Regions from separate parts of the Pectobacterium punjabense genome, predicted to be linked through region 1. Evidence: predicted binding sites of a transcription regulator. Region 1 holds the regulator's gene; each other region holds the start of a gene.

The links. The regulator Fur, encoded in region 1, represses iron uptake genes when iron is present. The targets are predictions, from matches to a motif close to ATAATAATGAGAACNACTATCAA.
Region 2: the regulator Fur is predicted to act here: its motif matches at 3,564-3,586, upstream of sodA (superoxide dismutase [Mn]).
Region 3: the regulator Fur is predicted to act here: its motif matches at 1,577-1,599, upstream of fhuE (ferric-rhodotorulic acid/ferric-coprogen receptor FhuE).
Region 4: the regulator Fur is predicted to act here: its motif matches at 2,024-2,046, upstream of E2566_RS01910 (TonB-dependent receptor domain-containing protein).

What each region holds. Positions count from the first base shown of each region.
Region 1 covers NZ_CP038498.1:1,485,098-1,490,533, reverse strand. Annotated here, with positions in the region: gene E2566_RS06645 (methyl-accepting chemotaxis protein) at 1-1,579, opposite strand, end outside; gene fldA (flavodoxin FldA) at 2,469-2,996, shown strand; gene fur (ferric iron uptake transcriptional regulator) at 3,326-3,775, shown strand; gene glnS (glutamine--tRNA ligase) at 3,839-5,436, opposite strand, start outside.
Region 2 covers NZ_CP038498.1:4,621,075-4,626,510, reverse strand. Annotated here, with positions in the region: gene E2566_RS20940 (MltR family transcriptional regulator) at 1-53, shown strand, start outside; gene E2566_RS20935 (YibL family ribosome-associated protein) at 203-565, shown strand; gene E2566_RS20930 (methyl-accepting chemotaxis protein) at 662-2,554, opposite strand; gene sodA (superoxide dismutase [Mn]) at 2,853-3,479, opposite strand; gene fdhD (formate dehydrogenase accessory sulfurtransferase FdhD) at 3,738-4,571, opposite strand; gene exaC (acetaldehyde dehydrogenase ExaC) at 4,792-5,436, shown strand, end outside.
Region 3 covers NZ_CP038498.1:998,428-1,003,863, forward strand. Annotated here, with positions in the region: gene E2566_RS04425 (LysR family transcriptional regulator) at 1-395, shown strand, start outside; gene E2566_RS04430 (AEC family transporter) at 543-1,469, shown strand; gene fhuE (ferric-rhodotorulic acid/ferric-coprogen receptor FhuE) at 1,678-3,882, shown strand; gene E2566_RS04440 (DUF2569 domain-containing protein) at 4,153-4,647, shown strand; gene E2566_RS04445 (fimbrial protein) at 4,657-5,226, opposite strand; gene E2566_RS04450 (hypothetical protein) at 5,254-5,436, opposite strand, start outside.
Region 4 covers NZ_CP038498.1:408,613-414,048, reverse strand. Annotated here, with positions in the region: gene parC (DNA topoisomerase IV subunit A) at 1-766, opposite strand, end outside; gene E2566_RS01920 (SUKH-3 domain-containing protein) at 979-1,482, opposite strand; gene E2566_RS01915 (DUF2314 domain-containing protein) at 1,571-1,906, opposite strand; gene E2566_RS01910 (TonB-dependent receptor domain-containing protein) at 2,159-4,561, shown strand; gene E2566_RS01905 (BglG family transcription antiterminator) at 4,980-5,436, shown strand, end outside.

The DNA of each region.
Region 1 (5,436 bases):
CCACTTGCAGCCCTGACTGCGTATCGGACAGTTGGAACAGCGATACGGTCTGGTTCAACAGTGCCGCCTGCTCTTCCAAAGACAACGCTGCCGAAGAGGCCTGTTCAACCAATGCGGCATTTTGCTGCGTTACGCTGTCCATCTCCGCCACAGCCTGACCAACCTGTGCGATGCCTTTGCTCTGTTCTTCCGATGCCGAGGCAATTTCACCCATAATATCTGTTACGTTAGTCACCGCGCGAACGATATCCTGCATCGTGTCTCCGGCATCGCTAACCAGATTGGAGCCGGTATCCACGCAGCGAACCGATTCAGAAATTAGCCCTTCAATCTCTTTCGCCGCCTGAGCACTACGCTGCGCCAGACTACGTACTTCTCCGGCTACCACGGCAAAACCACGCCCTTGTTCGCCTGCACGCGCCGCTTCAACCGCCGCGTTCAACGCCAGAATGTTGGTCTGGAAAGCAATGCCGTTAATCACGGTGGTGATTTCTGCGATTTTTCTCGAACTGCCGGAGATCTCTGCCATGGTTTTCACCACGTTCTCAACGATTTCACCGCCCTTCTTCGCCGTTGTCGAGGCTTGTAACGCCAGTTGGCTGGCATGGTTGGCGTTTTCGGCATTCTGTTTCACCGTTGCCGTCAGTTGCTCCATGCTCGCCGCCGTTTCTTCCAGCGCGGAAGCCTGCTCTTCGGTACGTGAAGACAGATCGTTGTTGCCTGCGGCAATCTCAGAAGCGCCCTGATAGATGGAATCTGTGCTGTTTCTAATGGTGCTAACGGTGCTAGCCAAACTCCCCTGCATTTCACGCAAAAGTGGGAACAAGCGGCCAACACAGTTATTACCAAAGTCCAGAATCGGCTTGCCCAGGTGACCAGAAGCAATGACGCTAAAGTGATCGCGCAGGTTATTCAACGGGCGAACCAAGCACACCACCAGATAACGGTCTGTCAGGAACAGCATGATGAGGCCGATAACCAACCCGCTCAGCAAAATGTTCTGCCCAATCGTGGTGATTTGTTCAAAACGCACGCCCGCCGCATCGAATTTCTCTGCGCTGGCGTTACTGAACGCAGATAGAGAAGCACCAAACTGGCGACTCAATGGCGGCACAACATTCTTGGCCTGATTTTGGTAATCATCCAGCGCGTTGGCAGCGGCCTTTTGATAAAGCGGTTCTACGCCCTGAACAACCAGATTATTCCAGTCACGGCTGACAGCTTGCACCAGAGCATCGTCCAGACTCGCATGATCGATAGCATTAAACGCCACCAGATCAGACTTCAGCTTATCCAGCGCGACGAGCGCGGAGGCCTGCTCTTTATCTGCGGTGGCATTATCACCACTGCGACGCGCATCTACAGCGCGCGCCAGACGAGTTACCATACGAAAGTATTGATCGTTACCCTGATTGATAAAGTTCATGTTCTGAACCAGCAAGGTGCTGGTTTTCGAGGTCGCTGTCATCTCTTTAAAAGAGAACATGGTATATATTGATACGCCGCCCCAAAGAACACAAAAAATGCCCAGCACCCATAGCATAGCGGTTCTGATGGCAATATTTTTAATAAGTCTCATAGCTCACTCCAAATCAGGAAAATGGTTAAAAAGATTTTTATCGCTAATCAACCGATATGAATCAGAAAATTCACACCATGAAACAGGTCACTTCTCCCTAGCGTTCACATTTCACCGAGTTGAAAACTCAAAAACCACGCTAACTCATCGGCTAAATACAGAGAATATTTAGCACTCTTGCTATATTTATTAATATAATTTTTCGCACTGATAATAAATTAGCCTATTTTTATAAATATAAGGTTTTTAATCATAGGGTTGAACGCAAACCGACGGTCACCCGCTTCCCATGCGGATTGGCGTGGGTATGCAGCCAGGCTGGCAAAGCAATTTGGGCATCATTTTCATTTTATTCTTTAACATCAAAAAGCTAAAACCTTTCTCTTTAAGGTTGCATCGTTTCAGCTGTAAATGGTTATAATTCTTATCTTCTTCATTAGGAATTTTCCCGCAAAATGTTACACGCATTCAATTCGATAAAACATTATCTTTTGTATGCATTTTAATTTCCCTGAATAGGGATGTACCGTTCCGTGACTTTTATTTTTCACAAACAGAAGTCTGCTTTTAATTACAATTGAAACAAACCATAAAATAAAAATATCATTCATAAAAAATGAAACGGTGTTGCAAATAAATAACCTTTATAATACTAAGGCTGTGTAGACCTAATCTCAGAAGACATCATACTCACACAATTAAGGTGGGTATTTTAACGCCCATGGAGAGGGTTTTCCGTTTCTTTTATTGCCCTCAGCATTTCGCATGCTCTTGATTTACGCCTCCATACCGATACGAGTTTCTCCTGATGTGAGTGTCTGTTATTATTAACAGATAAGTGGGTGAAATATTACACCATACCATTAGGAATCAAGAGGTTATTCAATTCATGGCACTCATCGGAATATTCTTTGGCAGTGATACGGGCAACACGGAAAACATCGCCAAAACGATCCAACAGCAGTTAGGCACCAACGTTGCTGATGTTCATGACATCGCCAAAAGCAGCAAAGAGGACCTCGAAGGTTTCGATATTCTGCTGTTGGGTATTCCAACCTGGTATTACGGTGAAGCTCAGTGCGATTGGGATGACTTCTTCCCTTCGCTGGAAGAGGTTGATTTCACCGGAAAATTGGTTGCCTTGTTTGGCTGCGGCGATCAGGAAGACTATGCGGAATATTTCTGTGATGCCATGGGCACCATTCGTGACATCATTGAGCCTCGCGGCGCGACGATTGTCGGCCACTGGCCAACTGAAGGTTATTACTTTGAAGCCTCTAAAGGGCTCGCCGACGACAATCACTTCATTGGTTTGGCTATCGATGAAGACCGTCAGCCTGAGCTGACCAGCGAACGCGTAACGACGTGGGTGAAACAAATCAGTGATGAACTGAATCTAAAAGAGCTGGTTGGCTAAGCCATTTTGGCCCTGATAATTTCGATCAGGGCCAAAATAGTATCGATAGGTAAAACCTTTCATAATAATTGATACATTTTTTTAACTTCTATCAGTAAACCTGTACAATAATCCCATCGGTTTTATACGTGCTTCATCCTTTCTTCATTCATCAACAATGGACTGCGCTGTATATCAGTAGTATGAATGGGGACAATATTGTTAACATTCCCTTGTTTTCATTTTGTATGCGCGGTTCTATAATTGAGACGCAATTACATTTTTTGAGCCGACCGATGTCATAGGCTAGGCAGCCTCCATTGATAAGTAAGCAACAGGACTAAACCCGCATGACTGACAACAATACCGCATTAAAGAAGGCCGGCCTGAAAGTCACTCTTCCAAGACTGAAAATACTGGAAGTGCTACAGGACCCTGTCTGTCATCACGTCAGTGCGGAAGATTTATATAAGAGACTGATTGATATGGGTGAAGAGATTGGTCTTGCTACCGTCTATCGCGTACTCAACCAGTTTGATGATGCAGGCATCGTAACCCGTCATAACTTCGAAGGGGGTAAATCCGTCTTTGAACTGACGCAACAGCATCATCACGATCACCTAATTTGCCTCGACTGTGGCAAAGTCATTGAATTCCGCGATGAATCTATCGAAGCACGTCAGCGTGAGATCGCAGAAAGACACGGTATTAAACTGACCAACCACAGTTTGTATCTCTATGGGCATTGCAGTGAAGGGGATTGTCGAGAAGACGAAACTCTGCATGAGTCCACACGATAAATCGACCGCATCAAAAAATAAAACCGCCGAGGCGGTTTTATTTTTGTCTTCTACTTCGTGGCATTAGCCAACCCAAGTATCGCGCAGTCCGACCGTTCGGTTAAACACCAGATGTTCTGCACTGGAGTAAACACGATCGGCACAGAAGTAACCTTCGCGCTCAAACTGATACGCTTTCTCTACTTCCGCCTGTGCCAAGCTCGCCTCGACAAAACCTTGCGTCACTTTCAGTGAGTCTGGGTTAATCGTCGACAGGAAGTCATCCGCCGCGCCAGGGTTCGCCACACTGAACAGACGATCGTACAAGCGGAATTCCGCAGGGACGCCATGTGCAGCGGAGACCCAGTGGATGACGCCTTTCACTTTACGTCCATCAGCCGGATCTTTGCTCAGCGTTTCTGCATCGTAACTGCAATAGATCGTGGTGATAGTGCCCTGCTCGTCTTTTTCAATGCGATCGGCTTTGATCACATAGGCATTACGCAGACGCACTTCTTTACCCAGCACCAAACGTTTGTACTGCTTGTTGGCTTCTTCGCGGAAGTCAGCGCGATCGATGTAAACTTCGCGGCTGAATGCCACCTGACGTGAGCCCATTTCCGGCTTATTAGGATGATTTGGCATCGCAACAAACTCTTCGTGCTCAGCAGACAGATTCTCGATCACCACTTTGACCGGATCTAACACTGCCATTGCACGCGGAGCATTCTCATTCAGATCGTCACGGATGCAGGATTCAAGTGCAGCCATTTCCACGTTATTGTCCTGCTTCGTTACGCCGATGCGCACACAGAATTCACGGACGGAAGCCGCACTATAGCCACGACGACGCAGGCCTGAGATAGTCGGCATACGCGGATCATCCCAGCCTTCAACCACGTTTTCCACGACCAGTTGGTTCAGCTTACGCTTGGACATAATCGCGTATTCGAGATTGAGGCGGGAGAATTCGTACTGGCGTGGGTGACAAGGAATCGTGATGTTATCCAGTACCCAATCGTACAAACGGCGGTTATCCTGGAATTCCAGCGTACACAGCGAATGCGTGATTCCTTCCAATGCGTCGGAAATGCAGTGGGTGAAGTCATACATCGGGTAGATGCACCACTTATTGCCCGTCTGGTGGTGATCGGCGAACTTAATGCGATACAACACAGGATCGCGCATCACGATAAAGGATGATGCCATATCGATTTTTGCACGCAGACAAGCAGTACCTTCGGCAAACCCACCGTTGCGCATTTTTTCAAACAGCGCCAGGTTTTCCTGCACGGTACGGTCACGATAAGGGCTGTTTTTACCCGGTGCCGTCAACGTGCCACGATATTCACGAATCTGATCGGCCGTCAGCTCATCAACGTAAGCCAGTCCTTTACCGATCAGCTCAACCGCATAAGCGTGCAGTTGATCGAAATAATCAGAAGAATAACGAACGTTACCGCTCCATGAAAAACCCAGCCACTCGACGTCACGTTTGATCGACTCAACGTATTCGATATCTTCTTTTACCGGATTGGTGTCGTCAAAACGCAGGTTACATTGCCCCTGGTAGTCACGCGCGATCCCAAAATTCAGACAAATAGATTTGGCATGCCCAATATGCAGATAACCGTTCGGCTCTGGCGGGAAACGCGTCTGAATATGGTCATGCTTACCGGATG
Region 2 (5,436 bases), 1.7 Mb from region 1:
TTTTATCTCTGACTGCATTGATTGCGCAAATCAGTCTGAAAAAGGCGTTTTAGTCCCATTCAGCGATATCACGCTACATTAACCTGTCAGGTGTTTATATTCGTCATACTTCAAGCTGACTGGTCTTTCAACAACTCGAATTATTTAGCGTATAGTGTATGCTGTGCCCCGCATTATTCTCCCGTTATATAGGTTATCTTTTATGAAAGAGCAGGAAAAAGCAGAGATCAAACGTCTTAGCGACCAATTGGATAAGCTGACGCATAAGCAGACTACGCTGCTGGCACAAGGTGATGCCGAAGCTATCGCACTCAATCTGGAAGCTTGCGAAAAGCTTACGGCTGAGATTGAGCGCCTGCGTAACGTGAGAGAACAGAAACTTAGCAAAGAAGCGCAGAAACTGGCGAAGCTGCCTTTCAACCGTGCGATTACCAAAAAAGAGCAGGCTGATATGGGGACGTTGAAGAAGAGCGTTCGCGGTTTGGTGATTGTGCACCCGATGACTGCACTCGGGCGTGAAATGGGCTTAAAAGAGATGACAGGTTACGCGCCGAAATCGTTCTGAGGCCTTTTCTCTGCGTAGACAGAGGATACTGGATTAATTGCAAAGCCCCTGCTTAACAGGGGCTTTGTCGTTTTTGGTGCTCTGCGATTTTTACTATTAGCGCGGCGCGTGCAGATGGTGTGTTTGGTTGGTAAACGCGATACCGGCCGGTGTGTCATCATGCTGTGCGTTGGCCAGACGGAAGACGGAGACGGCCTGCTTCAGCAGTCTCGCCTGCTCTTCCAGCGAATCGGCGGCCGCAGAGGATTGTTCAACCAGCGCGGCGTTCTGCTGCGTAGTGCTGTCCATCTCCACAATCGCCTGGCTAACCTGACTGATTCCCCTGCTTTGCTCATCTGATGCGGTGGCAATTTCACCCATGATGTCATGCACCTGCGTGATCGAGGTGACGATATCGTTCATGGTTTTGCCCGCATTGCCGACCAGTGTCGCACCGCGTGATACTTGATTAACCGATTCAGAGATCAGGTCTTCAATTTCCTTCGCAGCCTGAGAACTGCGCTGAGCTAAACTACGGACTTCGCTGGCGACAACGGCAAAGCCACGGCCTTGCTCACCAGCACGGGCGGCTTCTACCGCGGCGTTCAATGCCAGAATGTTAGTCTGGAAGGCGATGCTGTTGATGACGGACGTAATTTCCGCGATACGTTTGGAGCTGTTCTCAATTGCCGTCATGGTTTGCACCACGTTATTCACCTGTTCGCCACCCTGTTTCGCGGTGTGGGAAGCGCTGATGGCCAGTTTGTTGGCGTGGTGTGCGTTGTCTGCATTTTGCTTAACCGTTGCGGTGAGTTGCTCCATGCTGGCGGCAGTTTGTTCAACGGCAGCGGCCTGTTGCTCGGTACGTGAAGATAAATCTGTATTGCCTGCGACGATCTCGCCAGATGCGTTAGAAATCTGGCTGACGCCGACGCGAATGTCATCGATCATATTGTGCAGGTTGTCATTCATTTTCGACATTGCACTCATCAACTGACCCAGTTCATCTTTGCGGGTAGTGTTGATGGACATGGTGAGATCGCCTGTTGCTATTTTTTCAGCCATGCTCAGCGTGCTGCCCAGTGGCGTGGTGATTTGACGCGAAATAAACCAGGAAATCAGCAGGCCAAGCAGCAGCGTAATCAGTGCCGCGATGCTCATTTGCAGCGTGGCGTTGTGAATATCGGCCTGTGAGGCAGCAAGCTGATCGCTCAGCAGGGATTTAACCACGATGTTCAACTGCTCGGCGACAGTCTGCATTTGCCCCGCCTGCGCCATTTCCTCCTGATAGGCTGGCATATAGGCCAGAACCTGCTCTTCATAGTTGTTCATGATTGTCATAACTGGTGCCAGCGTGTCACGCTGTTCGGCAGACAGACTCTGATACAGGAAGGTCAATGATGTTTGTGCCGTGTTGATGGCATCCGTCAGTTTTTCTTCGGATTCTTTATTGGTAGAAAGTAATAAACCACGAACGTGGTAGCGGACGGCAATCAGTTTTTGGTTCAGGTCTGAAAGTAATAATTGCAGGTTTGTACTGTTGTTGTCTGTCTTTAATTGATCGTTGAGCTCTTGTAGGGGTTTTTCCGTGGTTGAAATATTCCAGCTCTTTCTTACAGTATCCTTTTTGCTCACGGCATTAATATAATTATTTTGTTTTTCCTGATAGCTGGTAATTAATGTGGGGATGCTGGCTATTTTCTTGGCGTCGCTTTCAGGCCAGTGAAATTCTTTTGCTTTTTCAGCGAGTTTACTGACGCTGGTAATATGCTCAATGTTCCTTTTTATATCATCTGGGTTATAAGTGGTGCCGTATAATGCGCGGTAATATTTAGCCTGGTTAATTTCATCATTGATATTGTTGCTTAAATTAACTTTATCAATACTGTCTTTCAGCGAGCTGATATGCATAATGCCCGCGCCGGCAATCACCATGGTCATCAGCAGAATCAGGAAAAAGCCCAATCCTAATTTTTTACCGACTTTTAGATTGTCAAAATTCATAGCCATCACATCCCACCACTATATCGTATTGAGTCGAATTCACTATCCTGATGCACACTTGCTTAGCGGTGTTAGCATCTCGGATTACCACTTACCAAGCTTATCCCTGCAAAACAGCATGATAAAAATCCGCAGTAGATATCGGCACTTTACTCTGAAACTTTATGCGCCAATGAGCGAGGATAGCCAGCGTACATGAGGCTCGACGTCCAGGAGGGATAATAAAAAACTGGAATAACAGGCTGTTATTCCAGTTTATATTCAAACGCAGAAGAGGCCTGATGGTATCAGGCACTCAGCGGTTTTATTTTTTTGCGCTAGCGAAACGAGCAGCGGCTTCGTCCCAGTTCAATACGTTCCAGAATGCTTTAGCATAAGCTGGACGAAGGTTCTGATATTTCAGGTAGTAAGCGTGTTCCCATACGTCCAGACCGACGATTGGGTAGCCAGATGCACCAGAAACGGCTTCACCCATCAGCGGGCTGTCTTGGTTTGCAGTCGATACGACAGCCAGTTTGCCGTCGTCTTTCAGTACCAGCCACGCCCAGCCAGAACCGAAGCGGGTTGCTGCTGCTTGCTCAAATTTCTCTTTAAACGCGTCAACGCTACCGAAATCACGCTCGATGGCGGCTTTCAGATCGCCAGTCAGCGTCGTGCCTACTTTCAGGCCTTTCCAGAACAGGCTGTGGTTAACGTGACCACCCGCGTTGTTACGCAGTGCCGTTCTTTTCTCCGCAGGAACGTTATCCAGTTGAGCGATCAGCTCTTCAGCAGACAATTTAGCCAGTTCAGGCAGAGATTCCAGCGCGGCGTTAGCATTATTGACGTAAGCCTGATGGTGTTTGGAATGGTGAATTTCCATCGTTTCTTTGTCGAAATGCGGTTCCAGTGCGTCATAAGCATAAGGCAGCGATGGCAGTGAATAACTCATGTTTAGCATCTCCATGGTAAAAAAAATGTTACGGCACTGTGTTGTTAGTGCCGCGTAAGCAATACCTTCATTATAGTTAATTAAATGATATTGAAAATGATTATTCTCGAATGGGTGGCATGAATCAGATTGCTTTACTTCATGATAACAAACGCTTATGTCGTTATTGCACTATGTAAAAACAAATTAATCTATACCGTCGTGCTTCAAATTGCTTGTCCACTGGCGGCGAGCCATCGCGATCCTAACGGTAATGGCTTATGCGCTTAGACGTTGCGGATGCGTGTAAATGGTCGCATGCCCTGGTCGACAAAACCCCACCAGCGTCAGGTTGCAACGTTGTGCAACGTCAACGGCCAGTGAGGTGGCTGCCGAGACAGCAAACAGGATTTCCACCCCACACATGGCAGATTTTTGTACCATTTCATAGCTGGCTCGGCTGGAAACCAGCGCGGCACCCTGTTGCCATCCTTGTTTTGCTCGGGTGCCAAGCAATTTATCCAGTGCGACATGGCGGCCAACATCTTCGCTCCCGCCTGACAGCGCGCCGTCTGGCGCTATCCAACTGGCTGCATGGGTACAGCCTGTCATCTGGCCGATCTTTTGTACATCGCGCAGTCGCACCAGTGCGTTTTCAAGTTTGCTGAGGGAAAATGTCTGGGTGAAGGGCAGAGGCATCACTGGTTTGCCGATTTCTGCAAGCTGCTCTACGCCACATACGCCGCAGCCTGTGCGGCCATCCATTGCCCGACGTCGTTCTTTTAGCCCGGCAAAGCGTCGGCTGGAAAGCTCAATCTGCACTTCGATGCCGTTACAGGCGGCCTGTACATCAATGCCGTAGATATCTGCGGGTGATTGGATAATGCCTTCAGATAAGGAAAACCCGAGAGCGAACTGTTCCAACTCTTTTGGTGAAGCCATCATCACAACATGTGAGATGCCGTTATAAACCAGCGCAACGGGCACTTCTTCCGCTAGCCAGTCAGGTTGTGGCTGGTGTAGCGAATCGGGATGATAGACCGAATGTTGCGTTGCGCCCTCGAGGGCCGTATCTGCGCGTAAATGCACCTCTTCCACCTGAAATACCTGCATGTTAGTAACCCTGGAAATTAAAAGTATTATTTCACCGCGCCTGAAGGGATGCGACTTTTTCTCGTAAGAAACTGTGCGTCAACTCGAAGAGTTGCCTTCTTCTCTGGCCGAATCCTGTCGCTAACTCCATACCCCGTATAGGCTTAATGTAACGGTTTACTGTTTGCCTCTTTTTTCACTGCGGCCTGGCCGCTCACCCGGAACTGAAAAGGAGACTGAAATGGCGCACGATAATCTCGAAGGCCGATCTGCATCTGGCGAAATCGGCTCTCTTAATCTGAAAAAACGCTATGACAATTTTATCGGCGGAGCCTGGATTCCACCTGATGCGGGTCAGTATTTTGTCAATTTAACGCCAGTAACGGGTCAACCGATGTGTGAGGTAGCCAGCTCGACAACGCGAGATATTGACCATGCGTTGGATGCTGCTCACAAAGCAAAAGCGCAATGGGGTGGCCTGTCGGTGCAGGAACGGGCGCTGGTGCTTAACCGCATCGCTGACCGAATGGAACAAAATCTTGAGCGGCTAGCGCAGGTAGAAACTTGGGATAACGGTAAACCGATACGTGAAACCAGCGGGGCGGATGTGCCGTTGGCGATTGACCACTTCCGCTATTTTGCGGCCTGTATCCGCGCGCAAGAGGGGGCGATCAGCGAAATTGATGGTGATACCGTAGCCTATCATTTTCATGAACCTCTCGGTGTGGTTGGACAAATCATTCCCTGGAATTTCCCGCTGCTGATGGCCTGTTGGAAGATGGCACCCGCGCTGGCCGCGGGTAACTGTATTGTGCTGAAGCCCGCCAAACTGACGCCGATGTCGGTGCTGGTTTTGATGGAGCTAATTCAGGATCTGTTGCCGCCG
Region 3 (5,436 bases), 490 kb from region 1:
GGATTATTGCGCCGTCAGATCTGGCGTCTCTGGATGCCAGCTCGCTCTTACAGCACTATCCCTTTATTCGTTTCGATCGCCGCGCCTGGGCTGGGCGAACCATCGATCGTGAGCTGCGTCGTCAGCGACTGCGGGTACAAACCGATATGGAGTTGGACAGTCAGGATGCCATTATCCAGATGGTTACCTGCGGGCTTGGCGTGGCAGTTATTCCGCTGTCCGAACGGGAGAGGGAGCGTTTGGATAATCTGACCTGTCTCCCATTTGGGGCTCCCCAACAACAGCGGCGTGTTGTGCTGCTGGAGCGAGAAGATCGCCCGGCGGGGCGTTTTGCCACGGCGCTGGCCGAAGCTATACGGACGCAGGCGGGTAAGGCTGCAATCCATGAGAAATAATTGAGTTAATGTTGATTTAATCTCGTTTTTTTCTCATCGAAAGTCCCGCTATGGTAGTACCTGTTTCGTCACTTTCAGGTATTGAACTATGGTGTTCCATTCGCAATTCTCCCCACTTTCACCGTCTTCCCCCTTGCGTGGCAGCCTATGATCGTCTCTCTCCTGTTGGCATTATTGCCGATTGCTCTGCTGATTATTCTGGGATCGTGGTTACGCCAACGTGCTTTTTTGGCGGCAGTATTCTGGCCGCAGGCTGAAAAGCTGGGTTATTACATTCTGCTTCCTGCACTGTTTCTGCATGGACTGGCGACAGCGCGTTTGGATGGCGTGCCGATAACGGCGATGATCCTGACACTGGTGTGCTCGACGTTGGCGGTGGCCGTCGTGCTGGTTGCGGTGCGCCGCTTCTTTCCCGTTGATGATTCGGCGTTTACTTCAATCTTTCAGGGAGGCGTCCGTTTTAATAACTACGTTGGCGTGTCTGCTGCCGCTGGGTTATTTGGCGCACACGGTGTGGCGCTTGCTGCCGTCGCGAATGCGGCGATTGTGCCGACGGTCAATATTCTTTGTGTATTGGTCTTCGCCCGCTACGGCAATGCTGGGACGCCTTCATTCAAGAATATTGCCCGATTGTTGGTGTTGAACCCGTTGGTGGTGGCCTGCGCTATCGGCATTACTTTGCAGATTGCCGCTTTAGGTCTGCCGCCGGGGATTGAACCGGTTCTAAAATCGCTAGGGCAAGCGTCACTGCCGCTGGGGTTGTTGTGTGTCGGTGCGGCGCTGGATTTTTCTGCCGCTCGTAGCTGGTTGCGCCCGGTAGTGATTGCATCATGTGCAAAATTCATTGCCATGCCGCTGGTGACGATCGTCGCCTGCTACCTCTTTAATCTGTCTGGTGCGGCGGCGATTGCTGCACTGCTGTTTCAGGCACTGCCGACGGCATCGTCGTCTTACATTATGGCTCGTCAGCTTGGCGGTGATGCGCCATTGATGGCAGGTATCATTGCGATTCAAACCTTGATGGCAGGCGTCGCGTTGCCGCTGGCAGTCCTTGGGCTGAGTGGACTGTTATGAATCTCTCAAATGTTTCTTTTTTAACAATGCCTCGTTAACGATATGGTGATTTGTTCTTTTATATCTATTTGTATTTTAATGAAATTAATCATTTTATTGAAGTATTAATAATAATGCGTATAGTTATCATTTACCTTTCTGTGCAAATGTTGACAAAAAACGCCTCAGCATCTCGCCAACATTACCATCAGTTAACCGAGGATATACCATGTCTTTTGGAGTTACTCGCGCCGGAAAAATGCGCGTTTGTGATTCTTCGTTGGCCGGAGTAAAACCATTCGGAGTCTCTCTTCTCGCCCTATTGATTTCCGCTTCTTTCCTGCCTGCTCAGGCCGCTACCGAAGAAAAACCAACTTCCGGTGATACGCTTGTCGTCAGCGCGAATGCTAACGCTAACGCAGAAGTTAGCGACCCGCAGGATTACAGCGTGAAAGTCACTAACGCTGGAACTAAGATGACGTTGACGCCGCGTGATATTCCGCAGTCGGTGAGTGTCATCAGTAAGCAGCGTATCGAAGATCAGAACTTGCAAACGATTGGTGAGGTGATGGCAAACACGACGGGAGTCTTTGCCAACAATATCGATTCCGACCGCTCTAGTTACTATTCTCGTGGTTTTCTGATCAATAATTACTTATTCGACGGTATTCCAACCGTAGTGGATGATATCTGGGATTTTGGTGACTCAGGTTCCGATACGGCAATCTATGACCGTATTGAAGTGGTGCGTGGCGCGACAGGGCTGATGACGGGAACGGGTAATCCTTCTGCTGCCGTAAATATGGTGCGTAAGCATGCGGACAGCCGTGAATTCAAAGGTTCTGTGTCTGGCAGTTACGGTTCATGGAATAACCAGCGGATGGTGACCGATTTGTCTGCGCCGCTGACGGAATCCGGCAACGTGCGCGGGCGAGTAGTCGCGGGCTATCAGGATAATGACACTCGGCTCGATCGTTATCATAAACGAAAAAAATTCCTCTACGGTGTGGTCGATGCCGATGTGACTGACTCGACGACGATCTCCCTAGGTTATGATTATCAGGAAAGTAATACAGACAGCCCAACCTGGGGCGGGCTGCCGACGTGGTTTACTGACGGTAGCTCTACACATTTTGGTCGTAGCTTTAATACCGCGCCAAACTGGAGCTACTCCGATAAAACGTCGAGAAAAGTGTTTGCCGATCTGACTCAGCGTTTTGATAACGGCTGGCAACTGCGTATGAACGGAACGCATGCCGAAACCAACTTCGATTCCAAGCTGATGTATGCCAATGGTTTCCCGGATAAAGATACCGGAATACTTGTTGATCCGTTTGGGGCTAATGTGGGTGCTTACGGTGGATGGAATAAAGGAACACGTAAGGTCGATTCTATCGATACCTACGCCTCTGGCCCGTTCGAGCTACTGGGACGCCAGCATGAGCTGGTGGTAGGCGGTAGCTACAGCCGACAACGTAACCAGTTCTATAATTCCCAATCGACGATCGATCCGGCAGATATGGGCAATTACTACAACTGGAATGGCAATATTGCCGATCCAGCATGGGGAGCCTGGGTGGATTATGAGCATTCTACGTTACGCCAAAAATCACTCTATACCTCAGCGCGTTTCTCTCTGGCCGATCCGCTGCACTTAATCGCTGGTGCGCGTTATACCGACTGGAGCATCATCGGTTCGACGGGGGATACCAGTAAGAGTCGGGTGACGCCTTATGTCGGTCTGGTTTATGACATTAACGATACCTGGTCGACGTATGCCAGCTACACCGATATCTTCCAGCCGCAAACAAAGAAAGAAGGGCCTAACACGTATCTGGCTCCTGTAACGGGTAAAAACTATGAAGCAGGTCTGAAAGGAGATTGGTACAACAGCCGTCTAACTGCTTCAGTTGCCGTGTTCCGTATTGAACAGGATAACTTGGCTGAGGCACTGCCCCCTTCTGGCGCACCTGAAACCTATTACCGGTCTGTTGATGGTATGGTGAGCAAAGGCATCGAGTTTGAAGTCAATGGTGCGGTGACAGATAACTTGCAAATGACGTTTGGTGGCTCTCGCTTCGTTGCCGACGATAAAGATGGTAAGTCGATCAACTCATATCTACCGCGTACGTCACTTAAGCTGTTTACCCGCTATCAGTTGCCAATGCTGCCGGACTTAACCGTCGGCGGCGGCGTGAACTGGCAAAATGGTATCTGGCAAGAAGGCTCTGGTCCGCAACGTACCACGTTGCGTGTCGAGCAGGGCAGCTACGCGCTGGTTAATCTGTTTAGCCGTTATCAGGTAACGAAACAGCTGGCGGTGCAGGCGAATATCAACAACCTGTTTGATAAAGAGTACAGCGATTTCCTTGCACCTTATGCCGTGTATGGTGCGCCTCGTAGCGTCTCGATGACCGTTAACTATGCGTTCTAGTCCGCTGCTCTAAATCGATGCAAGTGACTTGCCCGATGGTTCGGTGACCTGCTATCGCGAATAATCGTAGCGCCCGTTGTCTCAATGACTCGGGCGCTTTTTCTTTTACCGCGATGTTGAAATGTTTCCCTTCATCACCTGAAGCATTGGTTACATGAATGGATAGTGGAATAGGGGGTTAACATTGATTCGGGGATCGGAGACAATTGCGTATTATATTCAGGCGGGGAAGCGTTTTTCCTTTTGGAACATTTTTACAGGGATTAAAAAATGAAGTGCTTGAACTGCGAGAACGATGCGCAAAAAGAGTCGGGCTTGTGTACAGCGTGTGAAGGAAAAGAGCAGCAGAAGATTAACGGTATTCTCTACCTTCCGGCGCTGGGAATTATTCTTTCTGTCATTATGGCGCCGTTCTCACTGTATGAACTGGTCAGTGTCGTGCTGGCGCATTTCAAAAAAACTGGATTTGTTAGTTATTACAGTCTGTTCGCTATATTTTGCGTAATTGCTTTATTCGGCATGTCGATTTTTACTGCGCTAACATTTTTTCGCCGCAAGCGGCGGACGAAGGTGGTAATGGTCGCTTACTATGTCATTAATGCCGTTTGCGTATGTTGCTTAACGTTATTGCCTTCACTGCTGTTTGGTGTCGCGCTGGACGATAATGCATTGAGTATGCTTTCTGGCGTTGTTGTCGGCATTATCGTCTGGATTCCGTATTTCCTGTTCTCGAAAAGAGTTCCGCAGGTTTTTAGCCGCGAGTAAATAGGTTCGTTATAAATAGCTCAACGTGAAGTTTGCCGTTGCCACAAAATCACCGGACTTAATCAGGTCGTCGCGTATCTTTTCGATACGGGCTGAAAAGGGAATGGCGTTGTCCCCACTTTGCAGCACAATGCTATCTGTGCTGCTGTTGATGCCGACCAGTTGATTGGCATGATAAATGCCAATCGCGATACCTTTGGCACCGGATGGCGTATCCAGCGCCAGACGCTTGGGCAGTAGCGGCTCTTCTTTCCCTGAAAAGCGGACGGTAACGTTTTGGTAAGTATCCAGATTGCAGTCCGTGAGGTTAATCGTGAAATCATGCCAACTGCCGTAGCTATTGATTTTTAGATAGCGCTCAGAGATTTCGCTCATGTTCACCACAATCGCTTTGCTTTCCGTACTGACATTACAGGCTGCGTTGACGACGGAGACGCGGAACGTCACTTCACGATCGCTCAAAAGAGGGGGCTGTTGTGCAAGAGGTGAACTTGATTGTAGTGTCATCATACCGGCCGCTACGGTGAGCAGGACGCGGCGAAACGTGATGCTTAGTACTGTATTGTCATTTTTTATCATCGTTGCTATCTCATGCAGGCGCGCGGATTAGTGATAATTAAATCGCAGAATAATATTTTTTTCGGTATCGCCGACGGTTGCGGGGCCTGCGGCATAGAGTTGGGCTTTATAGCGTCGCTCAACTACGCCACTTGCTGCCGTCAATCCTTCAACCAGACTAATGAACTGATTAAACGTCACGTTATTACCGCTGCGCATATCTTCGATTTT
Region 4 (5,436 bases), 1.1 Mb from region 1:
CATCACCGTCTTCTTTCTTCCAGACCGCACGCATCCGCACCGAGCCACGGCCATTCTGGTAGAGTTTGCGCACTTCATCGCGTGGCGTAATGATTTCAGCTTCCGTCGGGAAATCCGGCCCCTGCACATGCTGGAGCAAATCGTCCAGCGAGGCTTTCGGGTTTTCCAGCAGCATGACGGCTGCCGCAGCGACTTCACGCACGTTGTGCGGTGGAATATCCGTTGCCATCCCGACAGCGATCCCGGTGGTGCCGTTCAGCAGAATATTCGGCAGACGTGCAGGCAGCATCTTCGGCTCTTGCATCGTGCCATCAAAATTCGGGGTGTAATCGACCGTTCCCTGCCCTAACTCTGACAGCAGCACTTCCGCGTATTTGGACAACCGCGATTCGGTATAACGCATGGCGGCGAACGATTTCGGATCGTCCGGTGCCCCCCAGTTTCCCTGACCATCCACCAGCGGATAGCGGTAAGAGAACGGCTGCGCCATCAGCACCATCGCCTCATAACAGGCACTGTCGCCGTGCGGGTGGTATTTACCCAGCACATCACCCACGGTACGGGCGGATTTTTTAAATTTGGCGCTGGCATTCAGCCCTAGCTCGGACATCGCATACACAATGCGACGCTGCACAGGTTTCAGGCCATCGCCAATAAACGGCAATGCCCTGTCCATGATGACGTACATGGAATAATTCAGATATGCATTTTCGGTAAACGTGCGCAGCGCAAGGCTTTCTGCGCCGTCATGAGTCATCTCACTCATTTATCTCATTTCCCTCACATCGCGGCGCGATGGTTACGCTTTCCGGCACGCCATAGTGGCGGTATGTTTGGCGGGAATAGTACCTTATCTGATGAGGTGATGTCACAGGGAACAGTTAGCAGGAAACTGCGTCACAGGAAACGATGTTGTTCTCAGAAAACCCTCACGCCAGGCGATGGCCGGTGTGAATCCAACGTTACCGAAGCAAGCGGCTAGCAGTAATGGTGGACGCTCGGATGATCGGCAGTAATCGTCTCGCCATAGACGGATATTGACGGTTGGTCTGGCCGCAGCATGGGTTTCCCCTTCCGGCCAAGCAGAATGCGCTCAACAGCGACCTCAAAAGACGCCCCTTCAAACCAGAATGCCTCATGTATAAAGCTCATCCCGTAGCAGGCACCCGCGCTATCCATCAGCAAGGCAGCGTGCGAATGATGAGTCTCACCAATGAGAATCAGCGTCGTATTCAGAATACCTTGCCACTCAAGTAGCGTTTCATCCTCCTGCAAATCCTCACTGCCGCCAAAAATAATATCACCACTGGCGCACTCTTCTCCTGCGCCGCACTGCCCGACCGTCAACCCGCTGAACGCGTGCAGGATGTCAGCGGCCGGATGATTCTCTGGCACAAACGGCGGGATTGGTTGCGGTTCGACATGCGGCCAGCCTGCCGCGTGAAACAGTGGAAAAACAGATTGAGGTATTTCAATAAACATCGTTAGTCACCTTGCATCATAGGATCGCCGTACTGCGACGCTAAACATAGTGAAATCAGCACGAACATCACTCGTGTTAGCGATGCCGTTATTCATTCTTTCCATAGATAGCAATCACGTGGCAAGCATGAAACGTAACCGTCTGACCGCATTGCACACAGTCGCTTCCCGTAGGCTCGTTATCTAAAACCCCTTCGTAAAACGCTGGGTGCTTTTTCGTCACGTTGACCCACATTCTTTCTACTGAAAGATCGTCAGAGCCCGCCGTTTCCTCCATACGGAAGATCAACTTAACAAAATCTCCGGGTTCCAGCGATTCACGCATTGCTTTGGCCGGAATCCAGAATGAATCTGGGTACTCACGGTTAATCGCTTCGCCATCGTCCAGCTCGTAGCGATCGGTTTCGTAAGTCGGTAATTTCATTACACCTCATTGATACATCACGCAGGCACAGCCTGCTTTAGAGTTTGCTAGCCGACAAACCGTTTCATTAAGAATTATTCATCATCATTGCCGCAACAAACGATAATGATTAACATATTGATAATAATTATCATTACCACATGATAGTTAATGTTATTCGCCGTTTTGCATTTCCCTTGCAGACGTTAGCTACCAGCACGCCATGTTTCCTCAACGCCGCTGGCCAGAACAACCTTATAGCAGAGTATCATTATGTTAATTAACAAGAATTTAAATAAAATTCTTCTCACCGGCATCTTGACTGGCGCCGCGCTGAACAGCATGGCAGCGGATAGCACCACAGGCAACAACGCACTCAACGTGAAGAAGCAAGACAATCCAGCGGCTAAAACGGAACCGACGGGTGACGTCATGACTGTGCACGCACCTGAAGTTGAGAAAAAAGCGGGCTCATCAGTTGCAATCACAGCCAATGACATGCAGAAAAATGGCGGTAACGATTTTGGCACCATCATGCGTTACCAGCCGTTAATCAGCGCAACGGGCTCCAGCGGCGGTAGCAATACGGGGAAAAGTGGCTTCGACCGCGGTGGCTACACGGGCTACAACATTCGCGGGATAGAAAGCAACCGTGTTGCGATCGATACCGATGGCATCGCTCTGCCTAATGCAACAGGTCGTAGCTACGCCAGCCGCGCCGGATTCAATACGTTCGGTATGGGACGCGACTATATCGATCCTTACCTGTACAGCCGCGTTGATATTGAGTCAGGCGTCACCTCCGCAGAAAATACCATCAGCGCACTCGGAGGCAGCGTCTCATTTCGACCAAAATCTGCCGATGATTATCTGAAAGCGGGTAAGCAAGACTACTTCGGTCTTCAGAGTGACTTCGACTCTGCCAACCATGGTTGGCATAACGGCATCACCGCCGCAGGCGGGGATGCCGAACTGCGCGGCATTGTCGTACTCAGCCGTCGTGACGGCCAGCAAACGCGCAATAACAGCGACGAGATCGCCGCTTACCCTGCCAACTGGCACTCTAACGCCATTTTGGCGTCCGGTATTTGGCAGGCCAACGACGAGCATCAACTCACCGGTACGCTGGATTATTATCATAAAACCAACCACACCCATTACGATTACTGGGGTAACTTGCCAAGCGGCAACAATACCATTTACGGCACGGCGCAACAGAGCAGCGAGACACGCCGTTGGAGCGCCAGCCTGAAAGATCGCTGGACGCCCGTTAACAACACGCTGGTTGATCTGGTTGATAGCCGCATTTACTTCCAAAACAGCGAATCACACGACAATACCTGGTTACCAGCGACAACAGGAATGGCGGCAGCCGATAGCCACCGCGTCTATTCTGATTACAATGTAAAAACGTACGGCTTCGATACCCACCTGGTGAAAAGCTGGGATCGTCACGAGTTTAGCTGGGGTCTCAATGCCAGCCAAACCAAGACAGAGCGTCCATTCAGGCAATCGCCTAACCAAACGGGTGCGAATAATATCATGCAGCCAGAAGCCGATAGCGACAGCTACACCGTCGGCGGCTTCGTGCAAGATACTATCTCTTGGGATCTGGCCGGGCACGCCTTCTCGGTTGTTCCAGCCGTGCGCGCCGTCCACCAGCGTACCAAACCGACCAATACGGTTCGCCTGAGCGGTGACGGTAGTGTCATCAGTGAATCCGATGTCAACAGACTGTACGGTAAAGCCAACAGTGATACGCAAATTCTGCCTTCACTGAGTTTCCTCTACGACATAACCCCAACGCTGACAACCTATTTGCAGTACCGCCGCGGCGCACAGTTCCCCGATGCCAGCCAGCTTTATGGCAGCACCAATCTTGATGCCAACTTTGCTGGGCCTATACAGTACGCCTTTATCGGCAATAGCGACCTCAAAACGGAAACCAGCAACAACGTAGAATGGGGATTAAAAGGCGAGGCAACAGAGGGCGTCACCTTCCGCACGGCGCTGTTCTACAACACGTATAAGAACTTTATCGCCAATACCCGCTACCGCCGTGCTGCTAACCCCGATAAATTTACCAATGTGCCAAACAATATCAATACGATATTTCAGGCAGAAAATCGTGATAAAGCCTACATCTACGGCGGTGAAATCAGCAGCAAAATACAGCTAGGCACCTGGTTCCCAACGGTTGATGGGCTCAGCACCACGTTGGCGTTTGGTTATACCAAAGGTCAATCACAATCTCGCTACCTTGGCGACCGCTATGTCGATCTCGACAGCGTAGCCCCGATGAAAGCGGTTGTTGGCATCGCCTATGACGATCCTTCACAGCGCTACGGTGCCGCTCTGACGTCGACCTTCCAGAAAGGGAAACAGGCGAAGGATACCAGCCGTGAAAGCTATACCAATGCAGGCAACGCGATTACTGGCTCAACAGCCGAATATATGCGGATTCCCGGCTATGGCATGGTGGATCTGACCGCCTACTATCGCGTGACCAAAGACGTGAAAATCAGTGGTGGCGTGTATAACCTGACGGACCGTAAATATTGGGACTACCTGAGCAGCCGTCAGATTGAAACCAATGACCGACAAGGGCAATACGATCGCGCGCTGTCTACTGCTCCCGGCCGTTCCTTCCAGCTTGGTGTGAATGTGGACTTCTAATCGGCACGATGCGCTGATTTACTGAAATAAGGCGATGTTCAGTTCGGGCATCGCTACCTTATCAGGCAAGAAAGCGCACCACGGCTTTCTTGCTTTTTTTATTTCCCCTCGCTCTGACTTGCTCATATTCTTATTTTCACTGCATTTTTTAACGAAACAATTAATATGCAGGTGAGATCACAATTATTACCCATGATAGCGTGATCGCGATCCCAATTAATATCCACTCAACACCCTGTTTTATTTTTGTCCTATTCGGCGGACAGCATTTAGTATTGTCCCTATCGACTATCACGACTAGATTAATCACTACAGCACGCTATTTAAATAAATGCACAGAAAAATAAAACAGGGAATCATTTAGAAAAAATTATCAATTCGATAAGCATCAGAAAATCTAAATACGCATGAGGGTAATATGATGCAACCACTCACCTCCCGTCAGAACCGTTTATTGAAATATCTGTTACAACACCAGGGATATGTAACGGTTAAAGATATTGCACAGTACCTCGATGTGTCGGAAAAAACCGTCTATCGTGATATGCAATTTGTCGAAGCCTTCCTTTCTGTCTGGAATATTTATCCAGACAAAAAGGTTGGTGCGGGAATCATGTTAACCACAGATGACGATCGACACCGCGCATTGCTGGAACAGCAAATTGTCGTGGATGACGGGGATGCCGATGCGCTGATCAACAATGCGCGTCGCGTCAAAATTGCCTCGCAGCTGTTAAGCGATACGCCTCATGAAACGTCTATCAGCAAGCTGTCAGAACGCTATTTTATCAGCAGCGCCTCTATCGTTAACGACCTGAAAATCATCGAAAGCTGGCTACATCCACTGGGGCTGACGCTGGTGCGCAGCCAGAGTG